DNA from 4 places in the Mesorhizobium sp. P3_A2 genome. Region 3 is predicted to be linked to each of the others. Evidence: predicted binding sites of a transcription regulator. Region 3 holds the regulator's gene; each other region holds the start of a gene.
What was found. Region 3 encodes LexA, which represses DNA repair genes until DNA is damaged. Its sites were predicted from a motif close to TGTTCNNNNTGTGTTCNG; they were not measured.

Region 1: a site for LexA is predicted at 3,449-3,466, ahead of AC1DXM_RS06060 (DNA recombination protein RmuC). Genes of this name have one in related genera too.
Region 2: a site for LexA is predicted at 3,670-3,687, ahead of AC1DXM_RS00075 (DNA-processing protein DprA). Genes of this name have one in related genera too.
Region 4: a site for LexA is predicted at 2,582-2,599, ahead of AC1DXM_RS30955 (helicase-related protein). Genes of this name have one in related genera too.

The regions. Positions count from the first base shown of each region.
Region 1 is NZ_JBFUGC010000002.1:312,219-317,995, forward strand. Features, by position in the region: gene AC1DXM_RS06035 (transporter) at 1-524, shown strand, start outside; gene truA (tRNA pseudouridine(38-40) synthase TruA) at 521-1,276, opposite strand; gene AC1DXM_RS06045 (GNAT family N-acetyltransferase) at 1,407-1,913, opposite strand; gene fmt (methionyl-tRNA formyltransferase) at 1,910-2,860, opposite strand; gene def (peptide deformylase) at 2,865-3,395, opposite strand; gene AC1DXM_RS06060 (DNA recombination protein RmuC) at 3,499-4,752, shown strand; gene AC1DXM_RS06065 (class I SAM-dependent methyltransferase) at 4,749-5,561, opposite strand; gene AC1DXM_RS06070 (GFA family protein) at 5,642-5,777, opposite strand, start outside.
Region 2 is NZ_JBFUGC010000001.1:25,657-31,433, reverse strand. Features, by position in the region: gene ctaD (cytochrome c oxidase subunit I) at 1-738, opposite strand, end outside; gene coxB (cytochrome c oxidase subunit II) at 758-1,642, opposite strand; gene AC1DXM_RS00090 (DMT family transporter) at 1,791-1,961, opposite strand; gene AC1DXM_RS00085 (alpha/beta hydrolase) at 2,247-3,026, shown strand; partial or broken gene AC1DXM_RS00080 (JAB domain-containing protein) at 3,100-3,264, opposite strand; gene AC1DXM_RS00075 (DNA-processing protein DprA) at 3,811-4,719, shown strand; gene AC1DXM_RS00070 (hypothetical protein) at 4,712-5,407, shown strand; gene AC1DXM_RS00065 (hypothetical protein) at 5,607-5,777, shown strand, end outside.
Region 3 is NZ_JBFUGC010000003.1:130,029-135,805, reverse strand. Features, by position in the region: gene gltX (glutamate--tRNA ligase) at 1-667, opposite strand, end outside; gene AC1DXM_RS08115 (ComEC/Rec2 family competence protein) at 791-3,250, shown strand; gene lexA (transcriptional repressor LexA) at 3,244-3,996, opposite strand; gene AC1DXM_RS08105 (molybdopterin molybdotransferase MoeA) at 4,114-5,319, opposite strand; gene moaC (cyclic pyranopterin monophosphate synthase MoaC) at 5,319-5,777, opposite strand, start outside.
Region 4 is NZ_JBFUGC010000023.1:22,936-28,712, forward strand. Features, by position in the region: gene AC1DXM_RS30945 (acetyl-CoA C-acetyltransferase) at 57-1,241, shown strand; gene phbB (acetoacetyl-CoA reductase) at 1,331-2,056, shown strand; gene AC1DXM_RS30955 (helicase-related protein) at 2,765-5,777, shown strand, end outside.

The sequences.
Region 1 (5,777 bases), on a different contig from region 3:
TCGACCTGTCGGCGGACGGCTTCTGGAATTCCTTCTTTGCCATCGTCGTCGCCGCGCCGGCGATGATCGTCGGCTGGGTCGGCACGGCCAACGAGATCGGCGACCCCAATGCGTTCGCCGGTCGGCTTGGCATGTTGATCCGCCTGGCAACCGTCGACCTCGGCTCGTGGCTGCTGCCGCTGGTCGCGCTTGCCCTGGTCGCGTCGCGTGCCGGCATCGGCGACCGCTTCGTCCACTACGTCGTCGCCAGCAATTGGGCGTCGGCAATCACCGCCTGGATGCTGCTGCCCTCGGCGTTGATCAGGCTCTTCCTGCCGTCCGGCAACCCATTTGCCGAATTGGTGTGGCTGGTTCTGGTGGTGCTGTCGCTGGTCCTCACCTGGCGGATGACCAACGCCGCGATCGGCAAGGGCGCGGCTGTCGGCACCGCCGTGTTCACAGGCATGCTGGTGGTGTCTCTGGCCGTCTTGTTCTGCCTTGTGGCGCTGCTCGGCATTACCGTACCGACGGCCGCCCCGGCTTAGGATTTTTCCGGATAGTCGACGCCGATGAGAAAAAGCCCGTCGGGCGGGGCCACCTGACCGCAGGCGGCGCGGTCCTGCGCGTCGAGCGCGGCCTTGAGGTCAGCAGCCGTCCAGCCGCCGTCGCCGACGCGTTTCAGCGACCCGACCATGGAGCGCACCTGGTTGTGCAGGAACGAGCGCGCCGAGGCCCTGACCTCGATCAGGTCGCCCTGGCGGCTCACATCGAGCCGCTCCAACGTCCGCACCGGACTGTTGGCCTGGCATTGCGTCGAGCGGAAAGTGGTAAAGTCATGTCGGCCGAGCAGGACTTTCGCCGCTTCGTGCATGGCGTCGGCATCGAGCCGCTTCGGCACCCACCAGACCTTGCCCTTTTCCATCGCAGCCGGCGCGCGCCGGTTGAGGATGCGGTAGAGATAGTGCCGCCCGGTGGCCGAGAAACGGGCATCGAAATCGTCGGGGACAAGCGTCGCCTGCAGGATGGCGACGTGCGCACCCGCTGCCTGCAGATGCGCGTTGATGGCGTCGCGCACCTTGTCGTTTGGCCACGCCTTGGCGAGGTCGACATGCGCCACCTGGGCGGTCGCATGCACGCCGGCGTCGGTACGGCCGGCGGCGCGCAACCGCACCGCCTCGCCGCTGAATTTCTCGATCGCCTGCTCTATCGCCTGCTGCACCGAAGGCTGATCCGCCTGGTGTTGCCAGCCGGCGAAGAGGCTGCCGTCATATTCGATATCGAGACGAAAACGCGGCATGGGCGATCTGCACTCGCCTAGAGCCGGAAGATTTCAGGTTGAATCGACCTGAAATCTGAATCCGGCTCTAAATCAAAGAGATAGAGCATGATGTCGTCTGAAAACCGCTTCACACTTTTCGGCATCATGCTCAGGCAGCGAGTGCGGTAAAGGCCTGGGCGTAAACCAGTTTGCCTTTTCCGGGGGCGTCGCCCCAGGCCAGCGCCTGCAGCGCCTCACCCTGGTATTCGCTCTCGAACTTTTCGGCGCGCGCATGGTTGTAGCCGAAGCGGCCGTAATAGGCCGGATCGCCCAGCACAACGGCGAGCACCTCGCCGGCGTCCTTGAGGCGGATATGCGCCTCGCGGATCAGCGCGCCGCCAATGCCCGAACCATGGAAAGACGGCTCGACCGCCAAGGGCGCCAGCGCCACCGCCGGGAAGCTCTTGCCGCCATTCTGCACATACAGCCTGGAAAACAGAATGTGGCCGACCACCTGGCCGTCTTCTTCCGCCACAAGCTCGACAACGGCGTCGCCGCCGGTGACCAGCGCGTCGACCAGACCGGCCTCCGCCTGCTGGCCGAATGCGTGTTCCTCGACGAGGCGAATAGCCTCGCGATCCCGCGGCGTTGCCGCGCGTATCGACATCATGCTCATGAGAATTTCATTCCTTTTTCGATCTTGGCCCCGCGCAGAAACTCCTGCGCGGCAGCGGGCCTTCCGCCCGCCCGTTGAACTTCGACCAGCCTGATTGCGCCTGTTCCGCAGGCGACCGTCAGGCGGTCATCGAGAATTCCTCCCGACTCGCCCATGCCTTCAGAAAGCGTGCCTTCCGAAAGCGTCGAGCGAAGCAGTTTCAGCCGTTCTGTGCGGCCACCAATATCGGCCTCGCACCACGCGCCAGGGAATGGCGACAGGCCGCGAATATGATTGTGGACCTCGCCAGCCGGCCGCGTCCAGTCAATACGAGTCTCCGATTTGTCGATTTTCCTGGCGTAGGTCACCCCGTCAGTCGCCTGCAAGGTGGATGCCAGCGTATTTGTCTCCAATCGGGACAGCGCTTCCACCATCAGGGTGGCGCCAATGTTCATCAAGCGATCGTGCAGGTCGCCGGCCGTCATATCGGGTCCGATGGCGCATTTTTCAACCAGTGCCACCGGGCCGGTGTCCAGGCCCTCTTCCATATGCATCACCATCATGCCGGTCTCAGTATCGCCGGCCATGATGGCACGCTGGATGGGAGCAGCACCACGCCATCGCGGCAAAAGCGAGGCATGGCCGTTGATACAGCCGAGCCGCGGGGCCTCCAGAATAGCCTTCGGCAACAACAGGCCATAGGCGACGACGACGGCGACATCGGCCTGCAAGGCGCGGAAAGCGGCCTGCTCACCCTCGCTCTTCAGTGAAATCGGTGTGCGTACCGCGACATCAAGCCGCTCGGCCTCGCGCTGCACCGGCGACGGCGTCAGTTCCAGCCCACGGCGGCCTGCGGCGCGCGGCGGCTGGGTGTAAACGGCTGCTATCTCGTGTCCCGCCTCGGCGATCGCGCGCAGCACCGGCACCGAAAACTCCGGCGTGCCCATGAAGATGACGCGGAGCGACATCTTCTTATCCCACCAGCTTGCCCGGCGCCTTGTCCTTGGCGAGCTTCTTGAACTTCTTGACCACCATGTCGCGTTTAAGCTTCGAGATGTGGTCGATGAACAGCACGCCGTTGAGGTGGTCGATCTCGTGCTGCAGGCAGGTCGCCATCAGGCCTTCGGCCTCGATCTCCTGCAGTTTGCCGTCGCGGTCGAGATATTTCACCCGCACCGAAGCCGGCCGTTCGACCTCGGCATAATAGTCCGGGATCGACAGGCAGCCTTCCTCGTAGACCGACCGCGCGTCGGCGCTTTCGAGCACTTCGGGATTGATGAAGACATGCGGCGCCGGCGTCTCGTCTTCCTTGGCGAGGTCGATGACCAGCATGCGCAGCGGCTCGCCGATCTGGATTGCGGCGAGCCCGATGCCCGGAGCGTCATACATGGTCTCCAGCATGTCGTCGGCCAGTTTGCGCACGGACGCGTCGACGCGTTCGAGCGGTTTGGAAACCTGGCGCAGGATGGGATCGGGAAGGATAATGAGCGGCTTGATCGACATGGCGTCTCACCTAAGACGTCATGCGAAAAGCGTCAACCGGGGCGGTTTGCGCCCGTTCACGTTTTGATCTGTGCCAGACCGGCGAATCGGCTATGCTGGCGACATGAACGACCTGAACTCCATCCTTTCCGAACCTGTGGCCCAGCTTGGCGCCACGACGATCACGCTCGGCCATGCGCTGGCCTTCGGCGCGATCGTGTTTCTCGGCCTGTTCCTGGCGCTGGTGGTTGCCCTGTGGCGGTCGGCCAGGGCGCGCACCATCGCCGCCGCGGAAGCCGCCGACCACGCCCGCGACGCCGAGGCGCGGATGGCCGGCATTTTGCAAAGCCAGGCCGAGATGCAAGGCCGCATGGGCGCCATCGCCGAGGTGTTCGGCGCCAGGCAGGCCGAACTCAACCAGTCGATCGGCCAGCGCCTCGACGCCATGACCGGCCGCCTCGGCCAGACCATGACGGAGCAGACCAAATCGACGCATGAGAGCCTGGCGAAATTGCAGGAACGGCTGGCGGTCATCGATACCGCGCAAGGCAACATCCAATCACTTGCCGGCCAGGTCGTGCAGTTGCAGGCGATCCTGTCCAACAAGCAGACGCGCGGCGCCTTCGGCCAGTCGCGCATGGAGGCGATCGTCGCCGACGGCCTGCCGATGGGTGCCTATGAATTCCAGGCGACGCTGTCAAACGGCAGTCGGCCCGACTGCCTGGTGAGGATGCCGAACGGCGCGCCGTCACTGGCCATCGACGCCAAGTTTCCGCTCGAAGCCTGGAACGCCATCCGCGCCGCCGATGGCGCCGACTTGCAGAAGGTCGCGGCCCAGGCCTTCCGCCGCGACATCGAGATCCATGTCCGCGACATCTCGGAAAAATATTTGATCCAAGGCGAGACGCAGGACACCGCCTTCATGTTCGTGCCGTCGGAATCGGTGTTCGCCGAAATCCACGAGAATTTCGACGCGGTCATCCAGAAGGCGCACCGTGCGCGTGTCATCATCGTCTCGCCGTCACTGCTGATGCTGTCGATCCAGGTCATCCAGGCAATCCTCAAGGACGCCCGCATGCGCGAGCAGGCGCATTTGATCCAGGGCGAGGTCATCCGGCTGATGGAAGACGTAGCGCGCGTCGACGAACGCGTGCGCCGGCTGCAGACGCATTTTGGCCAGTCGGCCAAGGATATTGACGAGATCCTGGTGTCGACATCGAAGGTGACTAGGCGCGGCCAGAAGATCGAGGCGCTGGAGTTTGGCGAAAGCGAAGCCGAAGTGCGCGGCGGCGGACCCGCCAAGGCCGAACCCGGGGTGCGGGTGGCGGATTCAAAGACGGGCCAACTCAGGCTCCGGGTCGTCGAGGGCGACGATTAGACCGTAGCGACGATTACGTGTGCCTGAATTTTGGCCGCGACCTCGCCGCTGCCGTGTCTGGCCGCAATTGCGGCTGCGACATGATCGGTTGCCGCTTCCAGTTTTCCCGCATCCCAGGCCTCGATCTCGGTGCGAAGCAGCGTTCCCTGGCAATAGGCAACCGCCGGAAGCCGCGGCGAGGATGCACGGCTTTGTTCGGCCCTCGTCTCGATCGCGACACGGGAGAAACCTGCGCCTTCCACCTCGCTGCGGATCAGAGCCGTGTCATGGTAGCCGTGCGGCGTGCGGGCGAGAAAGCGTGGCGGATCGGCCGGAAAGATCTCCGCAAGAGCATTCGTCACATCATTGGCGAACATATTCTCCTCGATGCGATCCCACACGTTGAAGAGGAAATGGCCTCCGGGCTTCAGGACCCGCTTTGCTTCGCGATAGCCGGCGGTGCGGTCGGGAAAGAACATCGCACCGAACTGGCAACAAACGAGATCGAAGGCCGCATCTTCAAACGGCAGCGCCAGTGCATCCGCCTGGCGCCATTGGATGCGACTGTCGGGAGCTTGCCGCGAAGCCGCAAAGTCGAGCATCGGCTGGTTGAGATCGGTCACCATGTAGCTGGCGCCAGGAGACAGTTTTGGCGCCAATGCGCGGGTGACGACCCCGGTCCCTGCGGCGACTTCCAGGACAGCGCCGGGCGACAAGGCCGCTGCCCGTCGTGCCATATCCGCGGCGAACGGCTCGAAAATCAACGGCACCATGTAGCGGTCGTAGTTTTCCGGAATCGAGCCGGCAAAGATCTTGTCCGTTTCCAGCATCGCTACCACCCACCATCCGTTTGATGGCGAGCCTAGCACACAATCGTCTGGTTTGGGCCGCGTTTAACCGCGAACAGGTGCTACTGCGCCTCGACGATGCTTACGCCCTCGAATTCCGGAAGCCAGTGCAGGGCCGATCGGTGCCATTTCTGCTGGGTCGGAACCAGATCCTCGCGTTGCCGCGCGGTCCCGGTCCTGATCCCATAGATCTTCGGG
Region 2 (5,777 bases), on a different contig from region 3:
GGTGCCGAGCGCGCGGTCAAGCAGCATCATCACGCAAGCGACGAACAGCGCCGGGAAGGCGAGCAGCGCCATCACGGTGGCGGTGAAGATGCCCCAGACGGTCAGCGGCAGGCGCATCATTGTCATGCCGCGTGTGCGGCCCTGCAGCACCGTCACGACATAGTTCAGGCCGCCCATGGTGAAGCCGATGATGAACAGGATCAGCGAGACGAGCATCAGAATGATGCCCCATTCCTGGCCGCCGGGTGTGCCGGTCATGATGGCTTGCGGCGGATAGAGCGTCCAGCCGGCACCGGTCGGTCCGCCAGGTGCAAAGAAGCTCGACACCAGAACCAGCACCGCAAGCAGGTAAATCCAGTAGCTCAGCATGTTGACATAGGGGAAGACCATGTCGCGGGCGCCGACCATCAGCGGGATCAGATAGTTGCCGAAGCCGCCGAGGAAGAGCGCCGTGAGCAGGTAGATCACCATGATCATGCCGTGCATGGTGATGAACTGGTAGTAGGCCTCAGGGGTGATGAAATCGAACGTGCCGGGGAAGCCGAGCTGCAGCCGCATCAGCCAGGACAAGACCAGGGCGACCAGGCCGATGGCCGTTGCGGTCCCCGAATACTGGATCGCGATGACCTTGGCGTCCTGCGAGAAGACATACTTCGTCCACCAGCTGTGCGGATGGTAGAGTTCCATTTCCGCCACTTCGGCGGGCGGGACGGCATCTGCAGGCGTGACATCGACCATGGGAGCACCTCCGTGCCCTTCAGCGGGACCCGACAGTTTCGAGTTTTGCCGCAACTTTCAAAGCTGACACCGTCGCGTTGCCCGGCGCCTGTTCCGCCGAGCCCGTCTGCTGGGGCGCCGACAATTGCGCGAACGTCTGCTGCTGGTCGAGCCAGGCCACATAGTCTTCCTGGGTGTCGACCATGACGATGCCATGCATCATCGGATGCCCCTGGCCGCACAGTTCGGCGCACAGAACCTGGAAGGTTCCGGTCTTGGTCGGGGTAAACCAGAAATAAGTGACCGAGCCCGGGATCATGTCCATCTTGGCGCGGAATTCCGGCACGTAGAAATCATGCAACACATCGATCGAGCGCAGCAGCATCTTGACCGGCTTGCCGACCGGCAGATGCAGGTCGGCCGCTTCGACCACGACATCGTCCTGGCCGTTGGGATCCTTGGCGATCACGCCCAGCGGATTTTCAGCGGTAACGTCACGGGTGTCGGATGTGCCGAGCTTGCCGTCCTTGCCCGGCAAGCGGAAACTCCACTGCCATTGCTGGCCAACGACTTCGACCACGGTTGCGTCGCTTGGAACGTTGACGAACCGGCTCCAGACGAACAGCCCGGGAACCAGCATGGCGGTAACACCCACGCCGGTGATGATCGTCAACCACCATTCGAGCCGCCTGTTCTCAGGTTCGTAGGCCGCCCGGCTCCCCTCGCGATGACGGAAGCGGAAAACGCAATAGGCCATGAATAGCACCACGGCGGCGAAGACGACGCCGGTGATCCAAAAGGTGATGATGATGGTGTTGTCGATATAGTCCCAGTTCGAGGCAATCGGAGTCCACCACCATGGGCTCAGGAAGTGGAACAACACCGAGCCCACGACGATCAAAACGAGTACAACCACGATGGGCATGTCCCGTTCCTCCCGATATTCCAGGGGCGTGAAGCCATCTCTGGAAATACCAAAGTGCATAATGCGTGATTTGCGATGGAAATTCTAGAGCCGGCTGTGGAAGGGGCAAAAAATCGCTTTTGCGGCGGCGGCCGGGCTCGGCACGGGATCAAGGCGCCTTGATGACAATGCAGCCGGCCAGCAGCAGCACGACGCCGGCGAGCCGCATGCCTGACACCAGCCGCCGCGGCAGCCGGAACCAGCCGAACGTGTCGACGAAAATGCTGGCGACCTGCTGGCCGGCCACCGTCAGGCTGACGGCAGCGGCTGCTGCTGCAATTCGCCGGAGACGAATTTGGTAAAGGCACGCGATCTTCTGGAAGGCAGGCTCGGCGGCGGCGTGCTCGAGAGGAATGCTGGCTGAAGAGCATGCGTTTCGGGTTCAGCCCCGCAAGAAAGCCCCCGAGTTCGGCGAGAGCCCGAAGCCTGCGATCACGAAGCGGTGACGGCCGTAACGAAAGCTCGGCAGGCTGCGAAGATTGGATGAAGGCGCCGGGCGAAACATTTTGCGGCGCGTCCCAGCCGAAGTCTGGGCGCGATCCGCCAACCTCTCAAGGAATCCACGATCATGATAAACAGGCGTACTTTCTCCACCGCGCTCGCCGCCGGGGTGGCGACGAGCCTATTGGCCGGCTCCCAGACGGCGCGAGCGCAGACGGCCCCCAAGGTTCGCAATGTCGTTCTGGTCCATGGCGCCTATGCCGATGGCTCGTGCTGGTCGGAGGTGGTTGGCCTGCTGCAGCAGGCTGGCCTCAGCGCAACCGTCGTCCAGCATCCGCTGACCACGCTGGAGGCTGGTGTCGAAGCAACGCGCCGTGCGATCGCCCTCCAGGATGGACCGACGGTCCTTGTCGGGCACTCTTTTGCCGGCATGATCGTTACCGAGGCAGGGATGGGTCCGAAGGTTTCGTCGCTCGTCTATGTCGCGGCGCGCGCGCCGGATGCGGGCGAAGATTACACGGCGCTCGCCAAGACTTTTGCGGCGCCGCCCGCCTCCGCCGGGCTCGTCTGGTCCGCAGGCTATGGCAAGCTTAGCGAGGAGGCTTTCCTGCGGGATTTCGCCGGCGATATTCCTCGCGAGAAGGCGCGCATCCTGTACGCTGTCCAGGGGCCGATCTCGGACAAGCTTTTCACCGGAAAGACAACGCAAGCGGCCTGGCGCTCGAAGCCAAGCTGGTATGCGGTCTCGACCGAGGATCGCACGATCAATCCGGATCTCGAGCGCTTCATGGCCAAGCGCATGAACGCAAAGACCATCGAAGTGAAGGCAAGCCATTTGTCGCTGATCTCTCACCCCGACGTGATCGCAGGGCTCATCTCGCAAGCAGCCGGGTCGCTCGGCTAGCGAGATTGGGCGGATCTGGGGCGGCATGGAAATCAGCCGCCTCATCCTCCGTCCGCGCTACTTTGGGTCAGGCTTAGATCAGCAGCAGGCCCTTCATCGAGGCATTGCCCTTCTTGCCGATAATGATGTGATCGTGGACGGCGATGCCGAGCGGCTTGGCGCTGTCGATGATCTGCTTGGTCATCTCGATGTCGGCGCGCGACGGCGTCGGGTCGCCTGAGGGGTGGTTGTGGATCAACACACCAACAACGGAATAATGATATTTATCAAGTGCTTGAATACCGGTCTTGGAGGGCAGGGATCGTTAGTTGGGGTGTGTTCCGAGTGACCACTTGTGATCTTTCACGCATGGGAATGGTCGCATTTGCGCAGTACCCTAACGTCCCGATCAACCACGGATTCCGAACCCTCATCTTTTCGCGCTAGTGCCACTCAGGACGGCTGAACGGCCCTTCCACCACAACGCGGGCCGGCTCTTGGCGGCGTCAAGAGCCCGTCGAATCCGCGATGTCACAATCGGACACTCTGGATCTCGGTCGCCAGTTCGGTCGAGACGTACGTGCGGTGCGCCGATCTTTGCAACGATCACGCCGGCGATGGTTTTCTGTAATCTACTATTCGTGCAAGGGTGCCTCTTGAAAACTGGAACATATAGTGAACATACTCGCAGCGACAATGACCTCTATGGCCACTCGGCAGCCGCGACCATATGGGGATCATTCCCTTAACGCCCTTGAGCTAGGCTGAAAACTAGATCAGGGTGCATGACACGAGAGAACCGACCATGTACCTAGCGCGCAAAGAGGACATCGGGCCTGCAGCATCGCCGATCTCGCCTCGCCGCGAATTGGGCGCTTACGAGGCTATGTGGCTTGAGCAAGGCGCCACGTTCAAGACGATCGCTGACAAGTTCGCCAAGGATCCGACCGCAATGCCATCGGATTTCGTTCGGCCGGCCCAAGCGGAAGAGTGTGCCCGTAAGGTCCTTTCCGAGGCCAGCGCTAAAGGCGTCTCTCGCTTTGGCGTTCGCATCCACCATGCCGGCGACTACCCTGCGAAATTGCGTGACGCGAAATACCCCATTGAACTGCTCTACTTTCAGGGCATCTGGGAGCTAACCGAGACGCGGTGCATCGCCATCGTTGGATCTCGAGAGGCCTCCGAAGAGGGAAAGCAGCGAGCTAGGCAGTTGGCATTCTCGCTGACGGCTCGCAAGCGCGAGGATCGACGCGACGACTTCACGATTGTCTCGGGCCTCGCTGCCGGTATTGACCGAACGGCGCATGATGCGGCCATAGAAAACGGCGGCCGCACGATTGCCGTCATTGGGACACCCCTTGGCACCTACTACCCGAAGGAAAATCGCGACCTCCAGGATCGAATTGCGAGAGAGTTCCTTCTCATCTCGCAGATCCCCTTCCTGCGATATGGTGCCCAAAACGTGCCGCAAAACAGGCTTTTCTTCCCGGAGCGCAACATCACCATGAGTGCGCTGACCGAGGCGACGATCATCGTTGAGGCGAGCGACACGTCCGGCACGCTGACGCAAGCGCGTGCAGCCCTGCATCAAAAGCGTAAGCTTTTCATCCTGGATTCGTGCTTCCAAAAAGGCCTCAAATGGCCGAGCAACTATGAGGCGCAAGGTGCCATTCGAGTGCGCTCGATGGACGATATCTGGGGCAGCCTTGACTAAGGTTTTCTATCGCGAGATCGATGACAGTAACCGCAGCGATCACACTAGGCTGACCGCCAACGATAAGTGCATGTTTCTGTACGAATTTACCGCCTTCGAGCATACCAACGGTCTTGGCTTCAAGTTCAGCGATACGAACCAGCTTATCCACAACCTCAAGAAAAAGCCCTCAGAGCGGCTGACGAAGGGCGGATGGAATTATAAGGGCAAAGCCATTGGAAAATGCGCTGGCGCGATGCGGCTCGCACTCAATCCTGAATGGCTGACTGGCGGAACGTTGGTGCCAGTTCCGTCTTCGAAGGCCCCAGGTCATCCCGACTACGATGATCGTCTAACCCAAATAGCCAGGCTATTAAGCGTGCCGCCGCCAGACGTCCGCGAGCTTGTGCGTCACGATAGTTCGCATGCCGCCGCGCATGAGTCGAACAATCGGCCGACCGTCGAAGACTTGCTCGCCATTTACGAAATCGACGAGCCCTTGGCCAGTAGCAAGCCAGTCAGCTCGATCGCGATTTTCGACGACGTGCTTACCGCCGGCACGCATTATCGGGCAGTGCAAATCAAGCTCGCTGCGCGCTTCCCTAGCATCCCTATCTTCGGAATGTTTATCGCTCGCCGGGCAATCCCGCCGCCCAGCGATGGCTGGGTCAAGCAGATGCAGGAGCTGTTCGGCAGTATTGACGACTAGTATCGACAAGTGTCTTTCTCGACAAAATTTCAAATGGCGTTGGCCGCTCGAACTGCCGCGATCAGAAAGAGCACGAGTGAGCCGATCGCGACCAACGGAGTTATGCAAAATGTCAGATGAGCAAGCCAGTTTCTGTGGCACGAGGTCAGCCCCGTGTGGCTAATCGGGGCCTTAGGCCTACCCCAAGGCGAAAGTGGGTTTGAGCGACTTGAACTCGTTTCAGGAATTTGAGCAGTTTCTCGACGGCCATTTTGCGCGGCTCGAGACCTTGGACTACGACGCCAACGCGGCTCTAGCATTGGTGAGCAATATTCAAGAGCAGGCAGCATCCAGGATCGAGACTTTTGGCCTCGCTTCATCCCTGGCACAC
Region 3 (5,777 bases):
CCCAGCCCATGGCGTTGTAAATCACTGTCTGGCGCGCGGCATTGGTCAGATGGTCGTCGCCACGAATGATGTGGGTGACGCCCATGTCGTGGTCGTCGACGACGACGGCATGCATGTAGGTCGGGACACCATCCGAACGCAGGATGATGAAATCGTCGAGATCCTTGTTGGGAAAGCGCACCTCGCCCTGCACGCGGTCATGCACCACAGTCTCGCCCTCGGTCGGCGCCTTGATGCGGATAGCGCCCTTGACGCCGGCAGGCGCCTCGGAGGGGTCGCGGTCGCGCCAAGCACCATTGTAGCGTGGCGGCAGGCTCTTGGCGCGTGCCGCCTCGCGCATCGCCTCGAGCTCGGCGGGAGTCTCGTAGGCGTAGTAGGCCTTGCCCAGGCGCACCAACTCCTCGGCCACCTCGCGGTGGCGCGGCGCACGCTCGAACTGCGAGACGGCCTCGCCGTCCCAGGACAGGCCGAGCCAGGTCAGCCCATCGAGAATGGCCTGGGTTGCCGCTTCCGTGGAACGTTCGCGGTCGGTGTCCTCGATACGCAGCAGCATCGTGCCGTCAGTGTGCTTGGCATACAGCCAGTTGAACAGCGCGGTGCGCGCGCCACCGATATGCAGGTAGCCGGTGGGCGAGGGGGCAAAACGGGTGACCACCCTGTTGGACATGGCAATTTTGCTGGACATGGCAATTCTCGGGCAAGGCTAGAAAAAGGGGGCGTGATCGCGCGGACTTTCGCGCTTTGCGCGTTCATGTAGCATAGGGGGTCTAGGGCGCAAGGGGCAGACCCGATGGCTGGACGTGGCCGGGGCGAGGATCAAGGCGAGGGCGCTGCGACAAGCGTCAACGAACGCTCCCTATTTGCCGACAGTCCCTATGCCGAGCCGATGCCCGTCGCGCTGCCCGAGACGCGACCTGGTCTCCGACCTTTGTCTCCGGGTGACACTGCGTCGGCGTCGGTCGACGCCGTGCCCGGGTCCGCCATTCGTCTGCGCAGGCTGCTACGCCGATCGACATGGCCAGCAATCCGCCGCAGCGTTGCCATGGCCGCCGTCACCGAACTCGACCGTGGCGTTGCCTTTCTGCTGGTGCCGGTTTTCCTGGCGGCCGGCGTCATCATTTATTTCTCGCTGGCCAGCGAGCCAGGCTTTGCCCAGCCAATCGCGATTGTGCTGCTAACGGCCTGTTGCGCAGCCGTCGCCCGGTCCTGGCCGAAGACGCATCTGCTCTGCATGGCAGCGATGCTGTGTGCGCTCGGCGTGGTCGCCGCCAAAGTCGAAACCTGGCGCGCCGGAACGCAGATGCTCGGCTCCGAGATCCAGACACGACTGACCGGACGCGTCGTCAGTCTCGAGCAGATGGAGAACGGCCGCGTCAGGCTGACGCTCGACGTTATTTCCACCGCTCACCCAAAGCTGCGCTACGCGCCAGAGCGGGTCAGGCTCTCGGCGCGCACCGTTCCCGCCGATATGACCGCCGGCTCCCTGATCACCGGCTATGCCAGGCTGTTGCCGCCGACCGGTCCGGTGCGGCCGGAGAGCTACGATTTCTCCTTCGACAGCTATTTCACCGGGATCGGCGGCAGCGGCTTCTTTCTCGGTAATCCGAAAACCATTGCTTCGCAGGGCCTGCCGCCGCTGACCGCACGGCTCTCGTCGGCAATCGAGAATGCGCGCGAAAACATTGCCGACCATATCAGGGGCAAGATCGGCGGCGCCGAAGGCGAGATTGCCGCGGCGCTCATGGTCGGTGTGCGCGCCGGCATTCCGGACGAGGTCAACGAGGCGATGCGGCGCACCGGCATCTACCACATCATCTCCATTTCCGGCCTGCACATGGCGCTGGTCGCCGGCACCATCATGGCATTGCTGCGTGGCGCCTTTGCGCTGTTTCCGGATTTCTCCTCGCGCCGGCCGGTGAAGAAATATGCGGCGGCGGCAGCGCTTGTCTCCATTGCCGCCTATCTCGTCATCTCAGGCATTGTTGTCGCTGCCGAGCGCAGCTTCATCATGCTGGCGGTCATGCTGGTCGCGGTGCTGTTCGATCGTGCAGCGCTCACCATGCGCAATCTGGCGATCTCGGCCATCGCCGTCATCTTGGTGTCGCCGCATGAGGTTGTCGGCCCGAGTTTCCAGATGTCGTTCGCCGCCACCGCCGCCCTAGTCGGCGCCTATGCCGGCTGGGCTGACTACCGCGCCGACAAGGTGAGAACGCCGCCCGCAAGGCGCTCGTTCGTCGGCTTCCTGTCGCGAAAATTCGTGCTGGCCATGGGCGGTCTCGCCATGACATCGATCATCGCAGGCAGCGCCACTTTGCTGTTTGCCATCTGGCATTTCCAGCGTGTGTCGCCGCTCAGTCTGCTCGCCAATCTGGCGGTGATGCCGATCGTCTCGCTGGTCGTCATGCCGTTTGCGGTGCTCAGCGCGCTGGCCATGCCGTTCGGCGCCGATGGGCCGTTCCTCTATGTCATGGGCAAGGGGCTGACGACGATGATCGCCATCTCCGCCTGGATTTCTCAGCGCTCGCCGGTCGATGCCGTCGGGCTGATCTCCATCCGCTCGGTGCTGCTGGTAGCGGTCGCCCTCGTCATCGCCACCATGGCCACCACCTGGCTGAGGCTGGCGGCCGTTCCTTTCGCGCTGGCCGGCCTGTTGACTGTGCCGCAGGTGCGCACGCCCGATGTGCTTATCTCGGAGGATGCGCATCTGGTGGCATTGCCGATCGGCGGCGGCGAACTCGCGCTCAACCGGGAACGCTCGAACGAATTCACCACCGATAATTGGAAACGGGCATTGAGAGCCGAAACCATTATCCCGCCTGAGATTTTCGAGGCAACGGACACGCGGTTCGATCTAGACCCGCTCGACCTGCCGCCAGGCTCGCCCTTCTATTGCACAGGCAATCTCTGCATTGCCCGGCACCCCGCCGGAGCCATCATCGCGCTGGCAAAAGACCGCAACACAGCGCGGCCAGCCTGCGCTTTCGCGAGCCTGATCGTCATCGACGACGCCACCGCCTACAATCCGTGCCGCGACCCGCTGGTGCTGGTCCTGACCAAGAAGCAACTTGCCCGCGATGGTAGTGCCGCCGTCTTCTTCGACCCACAATCGGCCGCGACAGCGCCAACCATCCGCTTCGCCGTCGACAAGCCCTATCGTCCCTGGCACGAGCAACGCCGCTTCTCACGCGAAGCGCGTGGAATGCCGCCTTACAAGCAGCCCGAGAAGTACAAACCTAAACCGGCTCAGTAGCGCCTGATCAGCCCAACCAGCTTGCCCTGCACCTTGACCCTGTCCGGCCCGAAGATGCGGGTTTCGTAGGCCGGGTTGGCGGCTTCCAGCGCGATCGAGGCGCCCTTGCGGCGGAAGCGCTTCAGCGTCGCTTCCTCTTCATCGACCAGCGCCACCACGATCTCGCCGGGGCTCGCCGTATCGGCATTGCGAATGATCACCGTGTCGCCGTCGAAAATGCCGGCCTCGATCATCGAGTCACCCTTGACCTCGAGCGCGTAGTGTTCGCCGCCCATGATCATGTCCGGCGGCACCGAGATCGAATGGGTCTGGTGTTGGATGGCGTCGATCGGCACACCGGCGGCGATGCGGCCCATCACCGGGATCGACACCGCGGAAACCGCGTCGTCATTGCCGGCCGACATCGAACGAGAAGAGGAGGCCGGTTTGATCTGGCGGCCGAGACCGCCTTGCCCCTGACCACCTTGACCGAGACTGCCCTGGATGACGCTCGGCGAAAACTTCTTCGCCGCGTTGAGGCCGGGCGCGATCGAGTCGGGCAGCCGCAGCACTTCCAATGCTCGAGCCCGGTTCGGCAGCCGGCGAATGAAGCCGCGCTCCTCCAGCGCCGTGATCAGGCGATGGATACCGGACTTCGAGGCAAGGTCGAGCGCCTCCTTCATCTCGTCGAAAGACGGCGGGATTCCGCTCTCCTTCAGGCGTTCATGGATGAACATCAGGAGTTCATGTTGTTTGCGCGTCAGCATCGCGGCCCCCACGGGTTCTGAAACCAGAATCGGAAAAAACAAACCCAGAACAAACACTATCTGTTCCAGTTGTGTTCCGCAACCTTTTAAAGTTTAATGAATGTGTTGACGTTTTGTTCAGCGTAACATCAGGACGCTGCAGGCGGCACCCGCGGCGGCGGCAGGAGCGAAGGGCTCGCGCACGATCAAGCCGTTGGCGTCGGCCAGCATTCTCAACATCGAGGAATCCTGGATGCCGAACGGCGTCGCCACCCGTGCGCCGGTTTCTTCGCTCACCACGGCGCGCACATAGTCCTGCCTCAGATCATTGGCCGGCATCGCGGCGCCAAGTTGCGCCGGACGGATATCCTGCCGATGGACGCGGCCGCCGAGCTGCGCCAAAAGCGGCTTCAAAAACAGCTGCGAACAGACCAGGCTCGCCACCGGATTGCCGGGCAGGCCGATGCACCTGATGTCGCCGAGCCGCCCGAACATCAGCGGCTTGCCGGGGCGCATGGCGAGTTTCCAGAAATCGAGCTTCATGCCTTCGCCGGTCAGCACGTCATGCACGAGGTCGTGGTCGCCGACCGAAGCGCCACCGAGCGTGACGATGACGTCGGCCTTTGCCGCGACAGCCTTGCGCACCAGCGCCGCTATGTCGGCCTTGCGATCTGCCGCGATGCCGAGATCAAGCGCTTTGGCGCCGACAGACTGCGCGGCGGCCACAACACCGTAAGCGTTGGAGGAGATAATCTGATCCGGACCGGGGTCACGCCCCGGCGGCAGCAATTCGTCGCCGGTGGCGATGATCGCGACCAGAGGTCGGCGCACGACGTTGAGCATCGGATGATTGGCCGACGCCGCAAGCGACAATGCGGCCGGATCGAGCACGCGACCTTTTTGCAGGAGCAGGTCGCCTTGCGAGAAATCCAGTCCACGGCGGCGGATGTTACGGTCTTTCGCGGTCGGCTCGGTGACCTCGATATGGCCATTGCCAAGGTCGCGGACATTCTCCTGGATGACGATCGTGTCGGCACCTTCGGGCACCGGCGCGCCGGTGAAAATGCGGACAGCCTCCGCCCTGCCGACCGAGCCGTCAAAGCCGCGCCCTGCGGGCGCCATGCCGATCACCGAAAGCCGCGCCGGGGCGGACGCCACATCCTGCGCCCGCGCGGCATAGCCGTCCATGGCGGAGGCGTTGAAAGGCGGCTGGGTGCGTAGCGCCACGACAGGCTCCGCCAGCACCCGGCCGGCAGCATCCGCCAGCGCGATGCTTTCACCCGGCAGCGGCACAGCGCCTTCCAGCAGGCGCTTCAGCGCCTCGGCCACGGGAACCAGCGCCATCAGGCGCCCGCCTTGTAGTCGCCGGACTTGCCGCCGGTCTTTTCCACCAGCCTTATGCCGGAAATCACCATGGCGCGATCGGCCGCCTTGGCCATGTCGTAAATGGTCAGGCATGCCACCGAGGCAGCGGTCAGCGCCTCCATTTCGACCCCGGTCTTGCCGGTGACGCGGGCCAGTGCCGTGACCCTGAGGCCAGGCAGCGCCGCGTCCGGCTCGATGTCGACCGACACCTTGGTCAACAGCAGAGGATGGCAGAGCGGGATCAGCTCATGCGTCTTCTTGGCCGCCATGATGCCGGCGATGCGTGCTGTGCCCAGCACGTCGCCCTTCTTGGCGTCACCGTCGAGGATCATTTTCAGGGTTTCCGGCCGCATCGAGACAAAACCCTCGGCAATCGCCGTGCGCGTCGTCTCCGCCTTGTCGCCGACATCGACCATGTTGGCCTCGCCCTTGGCGCC
Region 4 (5,777 bases), on a different contig from region 3:
GGCAAGAAAAGTCCCAACAACACTAGAGAATACGACCTCGAAGTCTGGAGAGAAAAATGTCCGCTGCCAATTCAATCGTTGTCGCCAGCGCGGCACGCACCGCTGTCGGCTCCTTCAACGGCGCCTTCGCCGCTACCCCGGCGCATGAGCTTGGCGCCGTCGTCATCAAGGAGCTTTTGTCGCGCGCCGGCGTCGAGCCCGGCGAAGTCGACGAGGTCATTCTCGGCCAGGTGCTGACGGCAGCCCAGGGCCAGAACCCCGCCCGCCAGGCGTCGATCAATGCCGGCCTGCCCAAGGAAACCACCGCCTGGGGCCTCAACCAGGTTTGCGGCTCGGGTCTGCGCGCCATCGCGCTCGGCATGCAGCAGATCGCCACCCGCGACGCCAAGGTGATCATTGCCGGCGGCCAGGAATCGATGTCGCTGTCGCCGCACGCCGAGCACCTGCGCGCCGGCGTCAAGATGGGCGACTACAAGATGATCGACACCATGATCAAGGACGGCCTGTGGGACGCTTTCAATGGCTATCACATGGGCAACACCGCCGAGAACGTCGCCCGCCAGTTCCAGATCACCCGCGACGACCAGGATCAGTTCGCGCTGGCGTCGCAGAACAAGGCTGAAGCGGCACAGAAGGCCGGCAAGTTCAAGGACGAGATCATCGCCGTCACCATCAAGGGCAGGAAGGGCGACACCATTGTCGACCAGGACGAGTACATCCGCCACGGCGCCACGCTCGACGCCATGACCAAGCTGAAGCCGGCCTTCGACAAGGACGGCACGGTGACCGCTGCCAACGCTTCCGGCATCAATGACGGCGCTGCCGGCGCGCTGCTGATGACCGAGGCCGAAGCCACAAGGCGCGGCATCACCCCGCTGGTGCGCATCGCGTCATGGGCGACCGCCGGCGTCGATCCGGCGATCATGGGCACCGGACCTATTCCCGCTTCGAAGCGGGCGCTGGAGAAGGCCGGCTGGTCGGTCAAGGACCTCGACCTCGTCGAGGCCAATGAAGCCTTCGCCGCGCAGGCCTGCGCCGTCAACAAGGGCATGGGCTGGGATACATCGATCGTCAACGTCAATGGCGGGGCGATTGCCATCGGCCATCCGATCGGCGCCTCCGGCGCGCGCGTCTTCAACACGCTGGTTTTCGAGATGCGCCGCCGCGGCGCCAAGAAGGGCCTCGCCACGCTCTGCATCGGCGGCGGCATGGGCGTCGCCTTGTGCGTGGAAGCGCTGTAAGAACGAGACAAGGTATCGACGGACAACAGAGTGGGGAAAGAGGAATACCCACTCGAACATGCGATCAACTTTAATGCCTGGGAGGACACATGACCAAAGTAGCGCTCGTCACCGGCGGATCGCGCGGCATAGGCGCCGCCATTTCGATCGGCCTGAAGAATGCGGGTTACACGGTTGCCGCCAACTATGCCGGCAATGACGAGGCTGCGGGGAAGTTCAGCGGGGAAACCGGCATCAAGACCTACAAATGGTCGGTCGCCGACTACGATGCCTGCGCCGCCGGGATCAGACAGGTCGAGGCCGATCTCGGCCCGGTCTCGGTGCTGGTCAACAATGCCGGCATCACCCGCGACGCCATGTTCCACAAACTGACGCGCGAGCAGTGGAAAGAAGTCATCGACACCAACCTCTCCGGTGTCTTCAACATGACGCATCCGCTGTGGGGCGGCATGCGCGACCGCAAGTTCGGCCGCGTCATCACCATCTCCTCGATCAACGGCCAGAAGGGCCAAGCCGGCCAGGTCAACTATTCCGCCGCCAAGGCCGGCGACATCGGCTTCTCCAAGGCGCTTGCCCAGGAGGGGGCCCGCGCGGGCATCACCGTCAACGTCATCTGCCCCGGCTACATCGCCACCGAGATGGTCAGGGCAATCGACGAGAAGGTGCTCAACGAACGCATCATCCCGCAGATCCCGGTCGGCCGCCTCGGCGAGCCGGAAGAGATCGCGCGCTGCGTCGTCTTCCTCGCCTCCGAGGATGCCGGCTTCATCACCGGCTCGACCATCACCGCCAATGGCGGCCAGTACTTCGCCTGAGCGACAGCATTTCGCCTGAGAGAAAAAACGGGCCGGCTCGCGCCCGTTTTTTTTGTCGTCGACAGGCAACGCTCTCAGGCTCCCATGTCCGCACTGCTCCGTTCCGGCACGCAAAGATTAACGGCGCCGGCTTAGGCTGTGCGAAACCCGCTTCACAAGCTGTGAATTCTCGGTGGGCAAGCTGTGGATAACACCACATATTGGGGTGAACAAATCGGGAAAATCCTGGCATCGCTGATTCGTCGCCGATTTGTTCCGGCTTTGACCGAAACGTTAATGGCGAAGACCGAAAAGCTCTGCCAAATGGCTAAGGCCGGTTAAGAAAAATCAATAATTTCATAATCTTGGCCAACGGCCGTTGGACGGTGATCATGTTTCATCGGCAAAGGTTAATGGCAAAGCTCGCCCTGCATGAATTGGGCCAGTTTCAGCGATTCAGCATGTGGTGAGACTCCCGGTCGCACAATCCATATGTAGCCGTGAACAAAAGCTGAATCTGCTGGAGTCACTGATTCGTCGCCGATTCGTTCCAGACTCGTTCCAACTGTTAATCGGGAGCGAATCCGGACCTCGAACGAGACTCCCGAACTGACGGCCGGAACATTCCGCTTTCGCTTCGCGCCCGAAATCCCTATGTGTCGCGTGTCATACGCGCCATGCGAGGCGCGCTCCCGACAACACGATGCAGAAAGCCTCATTTCAGGGCCGATGAACATCCAGCCGAAACACACCGAGCCGCTGATCCTGTCGGGCCGCGACGTGACTGCTGTGCTGGGGCCAACCAACACCGGCAAGACCCATCTCGCCATCGAGCGCATGGTGGCACATGAGAGCGGTATCATCGGCCTGCCGCTCCGCCTTCTGGCCCGCGAAGTCTACGCCCGCGTCTGCGAAAAGGTCGGCGCCCACAAGGTGGCGCTGATCACCGGCGAGGAAAAAATCCAGCCGCCCGGCGCGAAATATTCGGTCTGTACCGTCGAGGCGATGCCGCGCGAGACCGACGCCGCCTTCGTCGCCATCGACGAGGTGCAGCTTGCCGGCGACCTCGAACGCGGCCACATCTTCACCGATCGCATCCTGCATCTGCGCGGTCGCCAGGAAACGCTGCTGCTCGGTGCCGCCACCATGCATGGCATCCTGCAGCGCCTGCTGAAGGGCGTTTCGGTGGTGACGCGGCCGCGGCTGTCGCATCTCGCCTATGCCGGCTCGAAGAAATTGACCCGCCTGCCGCGTCGCACCGCCATCGTCGCTTTCTCCGCCGACGAGGTCTATGCCATCGGCGAACTGATCCGCCGCCAGCAGGGCGGCGCCGCCGTCGTGCTCGGCGCCCTCAGCCCACGCACCCGCAACGCCCAGGTGGCAATGTTCCAGGCGGGCGACGTCGACTATCTCGTTGCCACCGACGCCATCGGCATGGGTCTCAACCTCGATCTCGATCATGTCGCCTTTGCCCAGAACCGCAAATTCGATGGCTACCAGTACCGCAATCTGACAGCGGCCGAGCTCGGCCAGATCGCCGGCCGCGCCGGCCGGCATTTGCGTGACGGCACATTCGGCGTCACCGGCCAGGTCGATCCGCTGGACGAGGAGCTGGTCAAGCGCATCGAGGGTCATGAGTTCGACCCGGTGAAGGTGCTGCAGTGGCGCACCGCAGATTTCGATTTCGCCAGCCTGGACGCACTGAAGCGTTCGATCGAGACCAACGCCCCGGTCGAAGGGCTGACGCGGGCGCTGCCGGCGGTCGATGCGCAGGCGCTCGAACATCTCTCCCGCGACGAGGACATCCGCGCGCTCGCCACCAACGCCAAGCGCGTGGCGCTGCTGTGGGAAGCCTGCGCGCTCCCCGACTACCGCAAAATCGCGCCGGCCCAGCACTCCGACCTCATCGCCTCGATCTACACGGACCTCGCCAAACACGGCCATGTCGACGAGAACTACATGGCCGAGCAGGTGCGCCGGGCTGACACAACCGAAGGCGATATCGATACGCTGTCGCACCGGATCGCCCAGATCCGCACCTGGACATTCGTGTCCAACCGGCCCGGCTGGCTGGCCGATCAGGCACACTGGCAGGAAAAGACGCGCGAAATCGAAGACAGATTGTCGGATGCGCTGCATGAGCGGTTGACGAAACGGTTTGTAGACCGCAGGACTTCCGTCCTCATGCGGCGCCTTAGAGAAAATACAATGCCTGAAGCCGAAATCAGTCCTACCGGAACCGTCCTTGTCGAAGGCCATCATGTCGGCGAGTTGCAAGGGTTCCGCTTCACCGCCGACCAGAGCGCCGGCGGCGAAGACGCCAAGGCCGTGCGCACGGCAGCGCAAAAGGCGCTGGCCGCCGAGTTCGAGGCGCGCGCAGAGCGCTTCGGCGCCTGCGCCAATGGCGACCTGGCGCTGGGCTCCGACGGCACGCTGCGCTGGATCGGCGCACCGATCGGCACGCTGGTTGCCGGCGAGGACGCGCTGAAGCCGCGCCTGGTGCTGCTGGCCGACGAGCAGCTGACCGGCCCCGCCCGCGACAAGGTCGCCGCGCGCGCCGAGCGTTTCGTCAATTTCCAGATCGAGTCGCTGCTGAAGCCGCTGGTCGACCTCAAGAACGCCGAGCAGATCACCGGCATCGGCCGTGGCATCGCCTTTCAGCTCGTCGAGCATTTCGGCCTGATCAACCGCCGCGACATCGCCGAAGAAATGAAGTCGCTCGACCAGGAAGGACGCGCCGCCTTGCGTCGGCTGGGCGTCCGCTTCGGCGCCTACCACGTCTTCGTGCCGGCGCTGATCAAGCCCGCACCCGCCGGCCTGATTACGCTTTTGTGGGCGCTGAAGAATGACGGCAAGGACAAGCCCGGCTTCGGCGACGTGGTGCACGCGCTGGCCTCCGGCCGCACCTCGGTGGTCATCGACCCGGCTTTCGACAAGACCTTCTACAAGCTCGCCGGCTACCGCAATCTCGGCCGCCGCGCCGTGCGCATCGACATTCTGGAACGGCTGGCCGACCTGATCCGCCCGGCGACCAACTGGAAGCCCGGCCTCGGCCAGCGCCCCGATGGCGCCTATGACGGCCAGTCCTTCATGGTGACGCCGCCGATGATGTCGATCCTCGGCGCCACCGCCGACGACATGGAAGAGATCCTTAAGGGTCTCGGCTACCGCGCCGAGCCGAAGCCGCCTGCAGAGGTGAAGGCGCGGCTGGAAGCGCAAGACAATGCGGCGCGGGAAGCCGCGGCGGCAAAGCTGGCGGAAGCGGCTGCAAAGGCCGAACAGGCTCAGGCGGCGGAGGCCGCCGCAGCGGACGCTGAGGCGCCGGCCGAGGGTTCGGAGCCGGATGCGGCTGTTGAAGCTACCGCCGCAGACGTTACGTCAGAGGAGACCGCAGAGTCCGTCGCCCAACCGGCAGCGGTGGCTGTTTCTGAAGATCAGATCGAAGCTCCCGCAGAAACCTCGGAAGAAGTCCCGCCCGTTACAGAAGCTGTCGCCGACGTCACTGTCACCGAAAGCGCCGACGCCCTTACCTCCCCCTCGATGGGGGAGGTCGCGGCGCGAAGCGACGCGGGTGGGGGTGACGGCGCTGACGAAGCAGGCCGTGCTGACGCCGCCGACGCTGAAGATACAACCGGCGACGCCGGCGCTGTCCCCACTCCGGCGCTGCGCGCCGACCCTCCCCACGAGGGGGAGGGTGAAGCAAGCCAAGCCGCGCCAGAGGCTGAAGAACCAAAACCAATCC